Linked DNA regions of Prochlorococcus marinus str. MIT 1214. The protein of the gene in region 1 interacts with the protein of each later gene in a pairwise test. Links are inferred from orthologs where the notes say so. Each region holds a gene or a part of one and is shown on either strand. Other genes may lie near its edges.

The links.
Region 2: the proteins of O5639_RS00135 (region 1) and sfsA interact in binary tests that used the Escherichia coli proteins (3 or more experiments, as listed by UniProt). The link is inferred for Prochlorococcus marinus str. MIT 1214 from one-to-one orthologs.

The regions. Positions count from the first base shown.
Region 1 is NZ_CP114777.1:25,204-32,023, reverse strand. Bases 2,667-5,568 are described here. They hold O5639_RS00135 (glutamate-5-semialdehyde dehydrogenase), read right to left. Parts: upstream 4,825-5,568; coding sequence 3,508-4,824; downstream 2,667-3,507. Other genes in these bases: O5639_RS00130 (translocation/assembly module TamB), read right to left, coding at 4,970-5,568; O5639_RS00140 (dihydroneopterin aldolase), read right to left, coding at 3,122-3,511; O5639_RS00145 (esterase/lipase family protein), read right to left, coding at 2,667-3,121. In the rest of the region: O5639_RS00155 (NAD(P)H-quinone oxidoreductase subunit 4), read left to right, coding at 1-394; O5639_RS00150 (M3 family metallopeptidase), read left to right, coding at 411-2,522; more of O5639_RS00145, read right to left, coding at 2,519-2,666; more of O5639_RS00130, read right to left, coding at 5,569-6,820. UniProt on the Escherichia coli protein: Catalyzes the NADPH-dependent reduction of L-glutamate 5-phosphate into L-glutamate 5-semialdehyde and phosphate. The product spontaneously undergoes cyclization to form 1-pyrroline-5-carboxylate.
Region 2 is NZ_CP114777.1:1,665,562-1,672,405, reverse strand. The notes cover bases 2,050-4,975. They hold sfsA (DNA/RNA nuclease SfsA), read right to left. Parts: upstream 3,932-4,975; coding sequence 3,167-3,931; downstream 2,050-3,166. Other genes in these bases: murJ (murein biosynthesis integral membrane protein MurJ), read left to right, coding at 4,005-4,975; O5639_RS09175 (ammonium transporter), read right to left, coding at 2,050-2,905. Also shown: O5639_RS09185 (DoxX family protein), read right to left, coding at 1-30; O5639_RS09180 (4-hydroxy-3-methylbut-2-enyl diphosphate reductase), read right to left, coding at 93-1,295; more of O5639_RS09175, read right to left, coding at 1,415-2,049; more of murJ, read left to right, coding at 4,976-5,612; O5639_RS09160 (hypothetical protein), read right to left, coding at 5,599-5,847; O5639_RS09155 (DUF3181 family protein), read right to left, coding at 5,888-6,184; glyA (serine hydroxymethyltransferase), read left to right, coding at 6,565-6,844. UniProt on the Escherichia coli protein: Binds to DNA non-specifically. Could be a regulatory factor involved in maltose metabolism.

The DNA.
Region 1 (6,820 bases):
TTTTGCATTCTTCTTAGCCAGTTCTTTAGCATCACTAGCCTTACCAGGGATGAGTGGGTTTATAAGTGAAATCACAGTTTTTCTAGGCATAACTAGTCAAGAAGGATTCACTTCGTTATTCAGAGCAATAACAATCTTGTTAGCAGCTATTGGACTGGTCTTAACTCCTATCTACCTTCTTTCAATGTGTAGAAGAGTATTCTTTGGCCCAAGGATACCTGCTTTGTCGATAGTCAAAGAAATGGATGCGAGAGAGCTTTCAATAGGTTTAAGCCTCTTAGTTCCTACATTAGTAATAGGTTTTTGGCCAAGGATAGCTATTGATTTATATGAGGTATCAACAAATGCTCTCGCACAATCATTAATTACCAATAACCTTGTACCCATTAGTTAATTTTTGAACCTAAAAAATGACTTCAATTAAGCCAACAGCATTGTTAAAAGGTGAAGGTCTTCCTGATTACGATAAAATCACCCCTAACGAGATTACTGAAAATATACCTAAACTGATAAAAGAACTAAATGAAGAATTAAATAAACTAGAAGAACAACTCGAAAAACAATTACCGACCAAGAGCTCTCTAAGTTGGGAAGATGTAATGCCTCAGCTTTATGATATAGGTGAAAAGCTCAGATGGAGCTGGGGAGTTGTAAGTCACCTGAATGCCGTATGCAATTCCAGTGAGCTACGTGAGGTTCATTCAAATCAGCAACCTAGAATCGTTAGGTTTAGTAATCAGCTTGCTCAAAACGAAGTCATTTTTAAGGCGCTCTCAAATTTAAAAGAGCATGGGAACATAAAGGATGAAACTCAAATCAGAATAATTGAGACAGAATTAATAACGATGAAAAACAAGGGGATTGGTCTAGAAGCTAATGAAAAAGCACTATTTAATTCTCGCAGTGAGCGATTAGCTGAATTGTCAACTACTTTTAGTAACAATGTATTAGATGCGACTAAGAATTGGAGTCTTTTATTAAAGAACAAGTCAGAAGTCGAGGGACTTCCTGAAAGAGCACTTGAAACATTGGCTCTTGCAGCAAAGGAGTCTGGTGACAAAGATGAAGAAGGTAATGATCCATCAGCATCAAATGGCCCATGGAGAGTTGGCTTAGATATGCCTAGGTACATTCCTTTCCAAACTTATGCAAGAGATAGACGTCTAAGAGAGAAAGTTTATAGAGCCTTTGTAAGTAGAGCTAGCGATGGAAAGATTAGTAACAAAAAAATTATTGAAGAAATTTTAGATCTCAGAAACAAACAGGCAAAACTATTGGGGTATAAAAACTGGTGTGAAATTAGTTTGGCCACAAAGATGGCGGATAGTGAAAATGCTGTTGAGATGTTACTCGAAGAATTACGATTAGCTGCAATGCCTCATGCTGAAAAAGAACTTATAAATCTTCGTGATTGTGCCAAAAGAAACGGAGAAAACGAAGATTTTGAGCTATCTCCATGGGATATAAGTTTTTGGGCTGAAGTTCTACGCAAAGAGAAATACGATCTTGACCAAGAGAAACTCAGGCCATGGTTTCCTTTAAATCAAGTCCTTAACGGTCTATTCAATCTATGCAAAAGACTTTTTGAAATTGAGATTAAAGAAGCGAGTAACACAGCTCCTTTATGGCATAAAGATGTCCGTTTCTTCGATGTTAAAAATATAGATGGCCAGAAAATTGCATCATTCTATCTAGATCCCTTCAGTCGTCCTGCTACAAAAAGAGGGGGAGCCTGGATGGATGAATGTTTGTGCCGAAATCAAAAAACGAAAGATGATATTGTTCTCCCGGTAGCCTATTTAGTCTGCAATCAAACGCCTCCTATTGCGGACAAACCCAGTCTGATGAGTTTCGAAGAAGTAGAAACTCTCTTCCATGAATTTGGGCATGGACTACAACATATGCTGACAACAGTAAATTACCCTCAAGCAGCCGGTATTAATAACGTTGAATGGGATGCTGTGGAATTGGCAAGCCAATTCATGGAAAATTGGTGCTTAGAGGATCAAACAATTTCTGAAATAGCAATACATTGGAAGACTAAAGAGCCATTACCAGAATCGGAAATCAATAAATTGAGACTAAGCAGAACATTTAATTCTGGGCTTGCGACACTTAGGCAAATACATTTTGCTCTTACTGATCTAAAACTCCACAGTCAATGGAATGAAAATTTAGAAATTTCCCCAGATGAGTTACGACGAGAAATCGCAAAAAACACAACAGTGATGGATCCTATTCCAGAAGATCAATTTCTCTGTGCTTTCAGTCATATTTTTGCTGGTGGCTATGCAGCTGGGTACTACTCTTATAAATGGGCTGAGGTACTCAGTGCTGATGCCTTTGCAGCATTTGAAGAGGCAGGTCTTGCTAATCAGGATGAAGTCCGAAAGATTGGTAAAAAATATCGTGATTCAATTCTTAGTCTTGGTGGTAGTCGTTCACCAAATAAGGTTTTCAAACAATTTAGAGGAAGACTTCCCTCTACTGAAGCCCTAATAAGACATAGTGGTCTTACTTAGCTATTAGTAAAAATCTTTTTAGCTAAAACATCTAAAGACCTAGGATTTGTTATCAACTCTTTATGTGTCAATACAGGTAAGTGATAAGAATCACCAACAGAAAGTTTTGCTTGCCAGCCTGGGAATGACATCAAGTCCCATTTTGTAAAGAAGCTCGTACATTCAACTTTTTCTAAGGAAGTCAAGTCATTATTTAGTTGGGATAATAAGCTACTTCCTCTTTTCATCTCTGCAATTCCTGGCATAAAAAATGAAGGGATCATTTGGGCTGTGTAAGTACCAAAATGAGGAGTACCAATACTAAAGAAACGTTTAGTTCTTAAAAAACCATCATGATTTTGTAACCAAACCCTGCTTATTAATCCACCCATTGAAAAACCAACAATATCAATTTCGATTTCAGGACCCACCAGTTCTTCAATCTTAGAATCAAGATCTAGAGCTAAACGCTTAAGGGAGGTCTTTCCATATTTGTGTGGCAAATGTGGTCTATACAATTCATAATCATCTTCGTTTATTTTTTTAATTAGTTTTTCAAATAATTTAGGATTGTTCCACAAACCATGAACAAGAAAAATTGGTCTTTTGTTTATATACAATTAATTAATAGGAAATAAGAAATTTCTCTTTTTTTCGATTAGAACACTTCCAGTAAATCCATCTATTGGTGGAGAGCATTTTGTCAGCAGAATATGAATTGGGACTGGACCATATAGAGACTCAAGAAGATTCAAAATTTGATCACTAAAATATTCAATCGTTAAGCATTTGATTTCAAATGAAAGTTTTTTAACAGCTTTAATTGCCTCGCTATAATCTATTGATTTATCTAATTTATCAAGCTTGGATGACTCATCCAATTCCAACCAAAAACTGAGGTCAAGAAGAAATCTTTGACCATGTATTCGCTCACTTTCTAAAACACCTACATGAGCCCATAGATTAATATCTTTGATATGAATTGCGCTTAAATTATGAAGTTGACTCATAATGGTAGATCAATATGAGAAAAACTTCTATCTCCAGAAGCGAAGTCCTTAACGAGATCACCATCACCTCTGAGATAATAGCGATAGGTAACTAAGCCTTCCAATCCAACTGGTCCTCTTGGTGGAAGAGTCTGTGTGCTTATACCAACTTCAGCTCCAAACCCATATCGGAAACCATCAGCAAAACGAGTAGAGCAATTATGATAAACACCTGCACTATCAACCGAATTTAAAAATTTTTCAGCAATCATCTTGTCTTCAGTAACTATTGCCTCTGTATGTCGAGAGCTATATTTACGAATATGTTCAATAGCTTCGTTTACATTACGAACAATTTTTATTGATAGAATTAAATCAAGATATTCTTTAGACCAGTCTGATTCATCAGCCTTATTTTTTACCCCTAAAGCTTGACTCTTTGTATCTCCCTTTAGAGTAACTCCTTCACTTGAAAAAATTGGCAAGCCTTTCTTCAAAAACATCTCGGCAACATCTTCATGAATTAATAATGTCTCAATTGCGTTACAAGCAGCAGGATATTGAATCTTACTATCTAAAGCTATGCTTATAGCCTTATCAATATCTACAGAATTATCCACATATAAATGGCAAATTCCATCAGCGTGCCCTAAGACAGGGATACGAGTATTTTCTTGAATAAATTGAACCAACTCATTGCTACCTCTAGGTATTATCAAATTCACAAACTTATCTAAACGTAGTAAGCCTAGACTTTCTTGACGTGTGGTAAGCAAAGACAACGCTCCTGAACCCACATTTGATTTTCTTAATCCTTTATCAAGAGAATCCATTATTGCTTGATTTGTGTCTTTTGCCTCACTTCCTCCTTTTAATAACGCTCCATTACCAGAACGAACAGCAAGAGACGCTATTTGTATTAATGCATCTGGTCTCGACTCAAATATCACTCCTAAGACTCCTAATGGAACTGTCACTCTCTCAAGAATAAGGTTTTCATCCAATTCCCTATGAAGTTGTCTTTTACCTATTGGATCTGCAAGATTTGAAACTTTGAGGACTCCGTCTATGCATCCTTTGAGTTTAGTTTTTGTTAACTGAAGTCTTGATAGAAGTGACTTATTCAACCCTTCTTTTTCTGACCTTTCAAGGTCTTGAACATTTGCTTTTAATATTTCATCAGCATTATCATTCAAAGCATTTGCCATTTCAGTCAAAGCCTCACACCGTTGTTTGTTTGTGGATTGACCAAGCGAAATAGAAGCCTCTTTTGCACTCTCGGCTATTTTTACTAGCTGGGGGGTAGGCTCAGGAACTGAAAAGTTTGTACTCATTTGATTTAGATCAACTATTTAATCAAAGATAATTTTTCACTATCTTTAAAATATTCCTTTAATGGCTAATCAAGCAATAAAAGAAGATAAAAATCTATCTAGCTGAGCATTTTCTAAGTAGATCATTTTTTTAACTATTCATTATTTAATATCTAAAATAGAGTTGGAGTTGACTTTGCCAATTCCCATTCTTATCAAACGAGCCTAGTAGACCTACGTTGGGATTCATTTGAAAAGTAATATTTCCTTTCGGTGGAATATCTTTTCGGTTAGGCGCAGCCTGAACTGAGAAATTAATTTTTTCGTTAAGATCAACTCCTATTTCGGTCACCCATGCCTGTTGACCAGGTAGATTAGTATCTTCCTGGTCAGCACTTGAAGAACTACTATCACTAGTATCATCCTCTGAATCTGATCCATTTATATATGCCGGATACAATGATATTTGAAGCCTATCACTCAAAAAACCATTGATATTGCCTTGAAGATACGAAGCAAAAGATCTATTCAAAAAGCTTGCAAGCACATCACCATTGCCTCCACTACTTATTAGATTTGCAAGGGAATTACCTCCTAAAAGTCCTATCAACTCACTTCTTCCCAAAGATGGAGTACTTCTCAATTGAAAATTTTCACTAATGCGATCTGCAGGTCCAGAAGCCGCTACTTCGACATTTACGAAACGAGATCCTCCAATACCAAATGATGCCATGCCATTAGAGGCAAAATTACTTACGTCTCTAACATTATCTGGAACACGGCTATTTAGAGTCACGTCAACATATGGAACCAAGCCCATAGATGGTACAAATACGGCTACATTAGGTTCACTTTGATCTAGATTAAAAGTAGTCGTAAAGAGATTAACGTAGCCACTATCAAGTTTAATAACTCCACTAACATCAAGAGTCTCGTCAAAAGCGCCATTCAAGACAAGGAATCCATTTGTTTCAAAGCTTGCCAAGGGTTGAGAAACTAATCGCAATGAAGGGCCAAGTGCGAGCTTTAAATTATCAAAGGTTAGTGATTCAAATCCATTAGGCAAACCAGCACTAACTATTCGACTTGCAGGTGCATCTTCATCTTGAATAAATAAAACCAGAGGTTCTTTCTGGTTCCAGTTTTGTTCTGGTAATTTACGTATTATTTTGACCTTAGAATCTTGATAACGATCCGATTTTTCAGATGAAGTCTTACTTGGATTGTTAGCCCTTTTAGCAAAAATCGAACCTTCTGAGATAAAGACTTCACCTGATAATTGAGGTTTCAAAATAGATCCCTTAACAACAAGGTTAGACGAAGCTCTGATGTCAGTAAATGCCGTCTTAATACGTGTTTTTTCTATCGAAAGAGCCAATGGCTCGCTTTCACTTAATTGAGAATCAAACAACGAAATTCCACCTTGACTATTAATTACACCTTTTGCTCCAATATTTGCTTTGAGTTCTCGAACCTCAAGTCTATTGAAATCAAAAACTATTATGCTATTCAAATTATTAATTTCTTTATCTTGAAAAAGTAGCTCACTGTTTTTTAAAACCAAAAAACCATTAGCAACCGGTTTCGCAGGGGTTCCTCTAATCAACAAGCTTAAATCAGCTGTCCCTAAGGTCCAAGAGACATTCCCTTTCGTTAGCCCAGTCAAGAACGCTAACCCATCTCCATGACTTTCGATCTTTAGATCAATAGGATAAGAACTAATTAATGGGTAGGTTCCACCTAACTGAACAGGATTTGCCGAAGATTTATCCCTTAGAGTGATATCAAATTCGAGATTATTGTCTTTAAATATAATATTTCCATTATCTAAAATAATCTTTCTGTTATAAATTACTGTATCTTTAATAATTAAATCTGCTGTAACTTGTGGAGTTGAATTAGCTAAACTATATTTACCTTTCAAACCAAAATACCCATCAACCGCTGAAGGTATTGGTGCAACTAGAGATAATAATGAAAAATTTAAATTAAGTAAAGAAAAATCTCCCAGACCTGA
Region 2 (6,844 bases), 1.6 Mb from region 1 along the record:
TTTAATATTAGAACTTGTAGGTTGAGCCATCTTCAACAAATATTGATAATCTATCCTACGAGAAATTTGGTCAAAATTGTGATTTATCCTAATTAATTTTTTTCACTTATTTTCATAAGCTTATGGATAACATGCTCAACCACTCGATCTGGAGTAGAGGCGCCGGAGGTAATACCAACTTTAATATTGCCAGTTGGAAGAAATTCCCTTTCAGTAATCAATTCTCCTTCAAGTGGCATATGAGTAATAGTATTAGTCTCTTCTCCAATTCTCTCTGGAGTATCAATATGAAAAGAGCGAATACCCCTGCTAACAGCAATTTCTTGAAGATGGGTAGTGTTTGACGAGTTATAACCACCAATAACAACCATTAGATCAAGGGGTTCATCAACTAGAGAAAACATTGCTCCTTGTCTTTCTTCAGTGGCATCACAAATAGTATTGAAAGCTAGAAAGTGTTCATTTAAATCAGCTGGACCGTATTGTTTTAACATCGTTTTTTCGAATAATTTACCTATCTCTTCTGTTTCACTTTTAAGCATGGTTGTCTGATTTGCGACCCCAATTCTTTTCAAATCTTTATCTGGATCAAACCCAGTAGAAGATGCTTTAGCAAAACGCTTTAAGAATTCCTCTCTATTTCCATTACCAAGAATATATTCAGCTACATAATTGGCTTCATCTAAGTCAAATACAACTAGATAAGTTCCTGCAAATGAGCTAGTAGCAAGTGTTTCTTCATGTTTGTATTTCCCATGAATTATGGAAGTAAATGTATGTTTTTTATGCTTTTCAACTGTATGCCAAACTTTTGAAACCCATGGACAAGTGGTGTCAATAATATGACAGCCTCTATCATGAAGCATTTTCATATCTTGCACAGTTGCACCAAATGCAGGAAGGATTACAACATCTCCATCTTTTACACCTGAAAAATCTTTGATTCCTTTCTCCTCAGTAATAAAAAGGACATCCATTTTCCTAAGCTGATCGTTGACTGAAGGATTATGAATAATTTCATTAGTAATCCATATCTTTTCATTCGGATAATGCTTTCTAGTCTCATAAGCCATTGCTACAGCCCTTTCTACTCCCCAACAAAAACCAAAAGCCTCTGCAATTTTAACTTTGAGTCGACCATGCTTCAATTCATTTCCGTTATCTCTAATTGATCCAATCAATCCACTTTGATAAGCCTCTGCTAAGGCCTGAGCTCGTTTATTCGCAGAGCCAAATCCTCTCCTGTTGTATCTATCTGATTTATGAAGAGTTTGCTTAAATGCTTGAGTATCCATTTCAATTAAATAGTTATAAACAAATTGATAGGATTCACATCACTATTAAACCACACTAAAAAAGCCCGGAATAGATCCGGGCTTTTTTGAGTTTAATGTTAGAGAATTAAACAAGTGAACTAACTAGAAGCAAAGTCTGGATAAGCTTCCATTCCATGCTCTCCAATGTCAAGACCCTGTGTCTCTTCTGCTTCGCTAACTCTGATGCCACCGAAGAAGCCACCAATAATTTGCCAAGCAATCCAGCATGTAACCACAGTCCAGATACCATAAGCAGCTGCACCTAAGGCTTGAATAAAGAATTGATTAATTCCTCCTCCATTCAGGAGACCGATTCCTACAGCACCTGGGTCCATGCCATCAACGCCCCAAAGGCCAATAACAACAGTGCCCCAAACCCCACAAACACCGTGAACTGAGAAGGCACCAACTGGATCATCAATACCTGCAGAATCTAAAGCAGCTACTGCAACTACAACGATTAATCCACCCACTGCGCCAGCGAGCCAAGATCCAGCAAAAGTCATATTGCCACAACCAGCAGTGATACTTACTAATCCAGCAAGAATACCGTTGATGATCATTGTCAGATCAGGCTTCCCAGAAGTAATAGTAGATAGAACTGTAGCTGCGATTGCTCCACCAGCTGCTGCCAAAGTTGTTGTTACCGCTACATAAGCAACATATTGATCCATTGCTAATTCGGAGCCAGGATTAAATCCATACCAACCAATCCAAAGAATTAGGGCTCCTAAAGTTGCAATAGCCATATTGTGACCAGGCATAGCTTGAGCTTTGCCATCTACAAATTTGCCAATACGTGGGCCAAGAAGCATAGCTCCAACAAGACCTGCCCATCCTCCAACAGAGTGAACGATAGATGAACCTGCAAAATCAATAAAACCAAGTTCAGCAAGCCATCCTCCATTCCACTGCCAGCTTCCAGCAATTGGGTAGATGAAAGCAGTTAAAACAACAGAGAAAACGACAAACTCACCAAACTTGACTCTTTCAGCTACGAGTCCAGAAACGATAGTTGCTGCAGTACCAGCAAAAGCAGACTGAAAAAGGAAATCAACTGCTGGAACAAGACAACCAGTGTCACCAGCAGCTGCACACTCTAGTGCACCTGAAGGATCAGGATCAACAAATAAGCCTTGGAAATAAAGCCATCCATCAATTACTGAACCGCCATACATTAGGGAATAACCAATTACCCAATAGGCCGTAACGGCAAGAGCAAAAACAAATAAGTTTTTAGCTAATATGTTCACCGCATTTTTTTGGCGACACATACCAGCTTCAACCATTGCAAATCCTGCGTTCATAAAAATCACGAGGATTGTGGCTATAAATAACCAAAGGTTATCTGCCAAGAATGCAGCAGCTTGAGGTCCAGTTAAATCTGAAAGTGCAACCTCAGCTCTAGCAGAGAAAGTGAAAACACCTAATCCTAAAAGTGCCAATGGGACAGATGCTAGCCATGCCCAAGATTGACTTCTTCTAAAACCTTTAATGCTTCTTAGAAGAAGCATTGGCCCGTTCAAAAGACTTGCGTCTTGAAGACGAGAAGTACTTCGCCTTGGAGGCGATTGCAAAGCAGTGGTCATAAATGATGCTTACTTCGAAAAAAGAAATGGATAATTAATCCAAAATTTATACACTTATTAATATGAATGCAACTGATACTGACAAGATGTAGGTGTTGATACAAAAAAAGAGTTTGGTGCTACAGATATGTTTTTATTTACACATTTTGTGTGTGAGTTGACTAAATTTTCAAATTGAATTAAATCCTAAAATTAAAAATCAAAATCAAAATCTAGCTCAAATAGTTAAAATAGATCTTCCAAAGTATTTTTTCTAGATTTTTATTTTTGTGAAATCTGAAAGGGTTTAACACCTTCCCAAGTTATGTGGTCTGAAAAATAACCAAACGCACATGGAATAACCTCTACTCCCACAGATATTGCCTCTCTAAATAATTTCCCATATAAAGGATCTGCTAAATCACAAGGTGCAAAAATTTCCATATCACTTCTACTTATGCACGGAATCAATACCGCTCTTGAATTAGTACAAATACTCATTAGTTCTCTCAAATGTTTTTGACCTCTTGTAGTAACCGTATCCGGGAACAAAGCCAAGGTTTTTTCACACCAAGTCGTATTTTTAACCTCTACATATATATTCCTATTATCCGCATTGCTAGTTTCAGGCATAAGTAATAAATCAATTCGACTTTTACCTTCTAAACCATATTTAACTTCAGGCTTGATATTAGCAATTAAACCCAATTGCTTCTCTAAGCCATTCGCCTCAATCAAATTCCTAATTAATTTATTAGGTAAAGATGTATTTATACCAACCCAGCATCTATTCATCTCATTATGACTTGGCACCTCAGCTTGCTCCCAAGACCAATCTAATTTACGTTTAGGAGAAGGAGAGTACTTAAGTCTGACTCGACCACCAGGCCAAAGAACCCCTTTCATTGGTCCTGTATTTGCACAATGAGCGGTAACAATTTGACCATCAGCCAACTCAACATCAGCCAAAAATCTCTTATATCTCTTAATTAAAATTCCCTCTTCAAGCGGGGGAAACTTAATAATGGTTTTTCCAATCTCAATCACTTAATTAATATCCAGTTAAAACAAGAACTAAAAATATTCTAGAAAAATGAAAGCTCTTTTTTTCAAATCTAACATGCCGAAATCGATCAAAGAAATTGCTTTCGTCGTAAGTTTAGGAACTTTACTAAGCAAATTTGGAGGGATGGCAAGGCAATTAGTTATTGCTGGTACTTTTGGAATTGGTGCTGCATATGATGCATATAATTATGCTTATATTATACCTGGATTTTTCTTAGTTCTTTTAGGAGGTATTAATGGGCCATTGCATAACTCAATGGTTACACTATTGGCAGAGAAAAACAAGCTTGAAAGTAGATTATTTATAAGTTCAATCAATAATATTTTATCTCTCATATTATTAATCATAAGTTTTTTTATTTTCTTTTCATCCGATTTATTAATTCATTTAGTTGGACCGAGTTTAACCCCTGAGATTAAAGAAATAGCATCTTATCAATTAAAAATAATGTCTCCTATTATATTCTTATCTGGACTACTAGGAATAAGTCTTGGATCTCTAAATGCAAAAAAAAATTTTTTCATCCCTTCTATATCTCCATTACTCTCAAGTCTAATAATTATAATGGCTGTATCAAACTTTTGGATAAATAAAGAAAATTCAGCTGATATATATGAATTAAATCTTAGAGGAGGAATTATTCTTGCAAGGGCAACATTTATAGGAGCTCTATCTCAATACTTAGTTCAAATACCTTTTCTAATTAAAAAAGGAATATTTACTATAAGTTTTTCAATCAAAACAAAATATTCAGAGGTAAAAAGAGCTTGGAGAATGATTGTCCCTGCTTCACTTTCTTCAGGAATGATGCAAGTCAATGTTCTTATTGATTTATTCTTTGCATCAAAAATAGTTGGAGCGGCAGCTGCTCTAAGTTACGCAAACTTTTTAGTTCAAGCTCCTCTTGGAATAATATCAAATTCTATTTTACTTCCATTATTGCCAGTTTTTGTAAGTTTAAGAGCTCGCGAAAATCATCTAAAATTGATCAAGAAAATCCATCAAGGAATAATTATTTCCTCTTCTTCGATGGTATTTCTAGGTTCGATATTTATTTCACTATCTGCTCCAATAGTAATATTAATCTATGGTAGAGGTTCATTTAATCAAAATGCCATAGATATTGTAAGTCAACTATTAATTGCATATGGAATAGGTATGCCTTTTTATCTATTAAGAGATCTATTAGTTAGAGTATTTTATGGTATTGAAGATTCGAAAACACCATTTAGAATATCAATTATAGCAATATTATTAAATTTATTTTTTGACTGGTTTTTAATAGGGGGGAAAAGTCCATGGGGGGAACTATCTCCAATCGACTTAGGAGTAAATGGTTTAGTATATTCTACTACATTTGTTAATTTCTTTGCTTGCATACTGTTACTATTGAAATTAAATAATAAACTAAATAATCTGAAATTATCAAAAATAGTATCTCAGAATTTTAAAATTATTTTAATTGGTTGCATTACTGGTATTAGCTCACTTTTTATTTTTAAAATTATATATTTACCCTATGGTTTCATTAATTTATTATTGAGAATATTAATATCATCTGGGATTAGTCTTCTTATCTTTTATTATCTAGCAATTATTCTTAAAATTGATGATATTGATAATTTTAAAAAGTTTTTAAAAGAGAAATTTATTCGTCTTTAAGAAAAACATCTTTTTCTGATCTAACTTTAAGTGGAATTTCCAAGCAATTCATTTCATCAGTTTTTACTCCACTTACTGAGAGAATTCTCGCTTCGATACCAAACTCTTGAAAAGCTATTTCCATCTCTTTCATTAATTCCTTTTCAACCTGTGCATCAGCATCAGCAACTTTCCCTATAAGTCTCTCTCCTAAGCGACCAATGCGCTGCCTTACAACCTCTCTGGCATTAGTCACCTGAATGATTAGCAAAGATAACAAAGCAATTGATCAAATCTTATCTGCAATAGGGTTCTAAAATCTCTTCAAGGTCAAAAAATTGATTTGATGGAATTAATTTTGACAATGGCAATCTCGTTTGGCCTCCGCCAAGTTTTACTTGAATTGCTTCAAGACCTTTTCTAGCTGCAACATATGCACCTTGATCAAAGTTAGCCTGACATTCAATAGCTAAGTCCTTTGCAAAGCCAGCATCGCCTAGATAAAGGTTCCAATTTCCAACTTGAATAAATAATCTGTCAGCTATTGATGCAGCTAGCTCATTAATTTGCGATGAATCTATAGAGTTGGTCATAAAAACATAGTTTTTTCTTTTGTTCGTGACCTTAGATAGAGATTGGTGACTATCTAAAATTAAAAAAATTAATCGAACAATAAGTTTTTAGGTTTCAAGATCGCATTTTACTTGATCTTTTAGGCATAGATACAAACATATTTTCCTATTGTTTGGGAGTCAATCTGATATTGTTTTTTTATGCGCCTGTAGCTCAGCGGATTAGAGCATCTGACTACGGATCAGAGGGTCGGGAGTTCGAATCTCTCCAGGCGCGTTTAAAAAATTTGTAAATCCTTATATAACCAAAAAATAAGAGAAAGTTTTCTCTCATTAGAGCAAACATATGCCTACTATCACATCATAAATAAAAGAATAAAGTGACTATTAAATCTTCTTTGATGGAATGTGATCCAATTATTGCGAAATTAATAAACAATGAATTATCAAGACAAGAAACTCATTTAGAACTTATTGCAAGCGAGAATTTTGCCTCTAAGGCAGTAATGGAGGCTCAAGGATCAGTCCTAACCAATAAATATGCGGAAGGTCTTCCTAGCAAACGTTATTACGGAGGGTGTGAACATATTGATGAAATTGAACAGCTAGCGATTGATAGAGCAAAAACCCTTTTTGGCGCTAAATGGGCAAATGTCCAACCACACAGCGGAGCACAAGCTA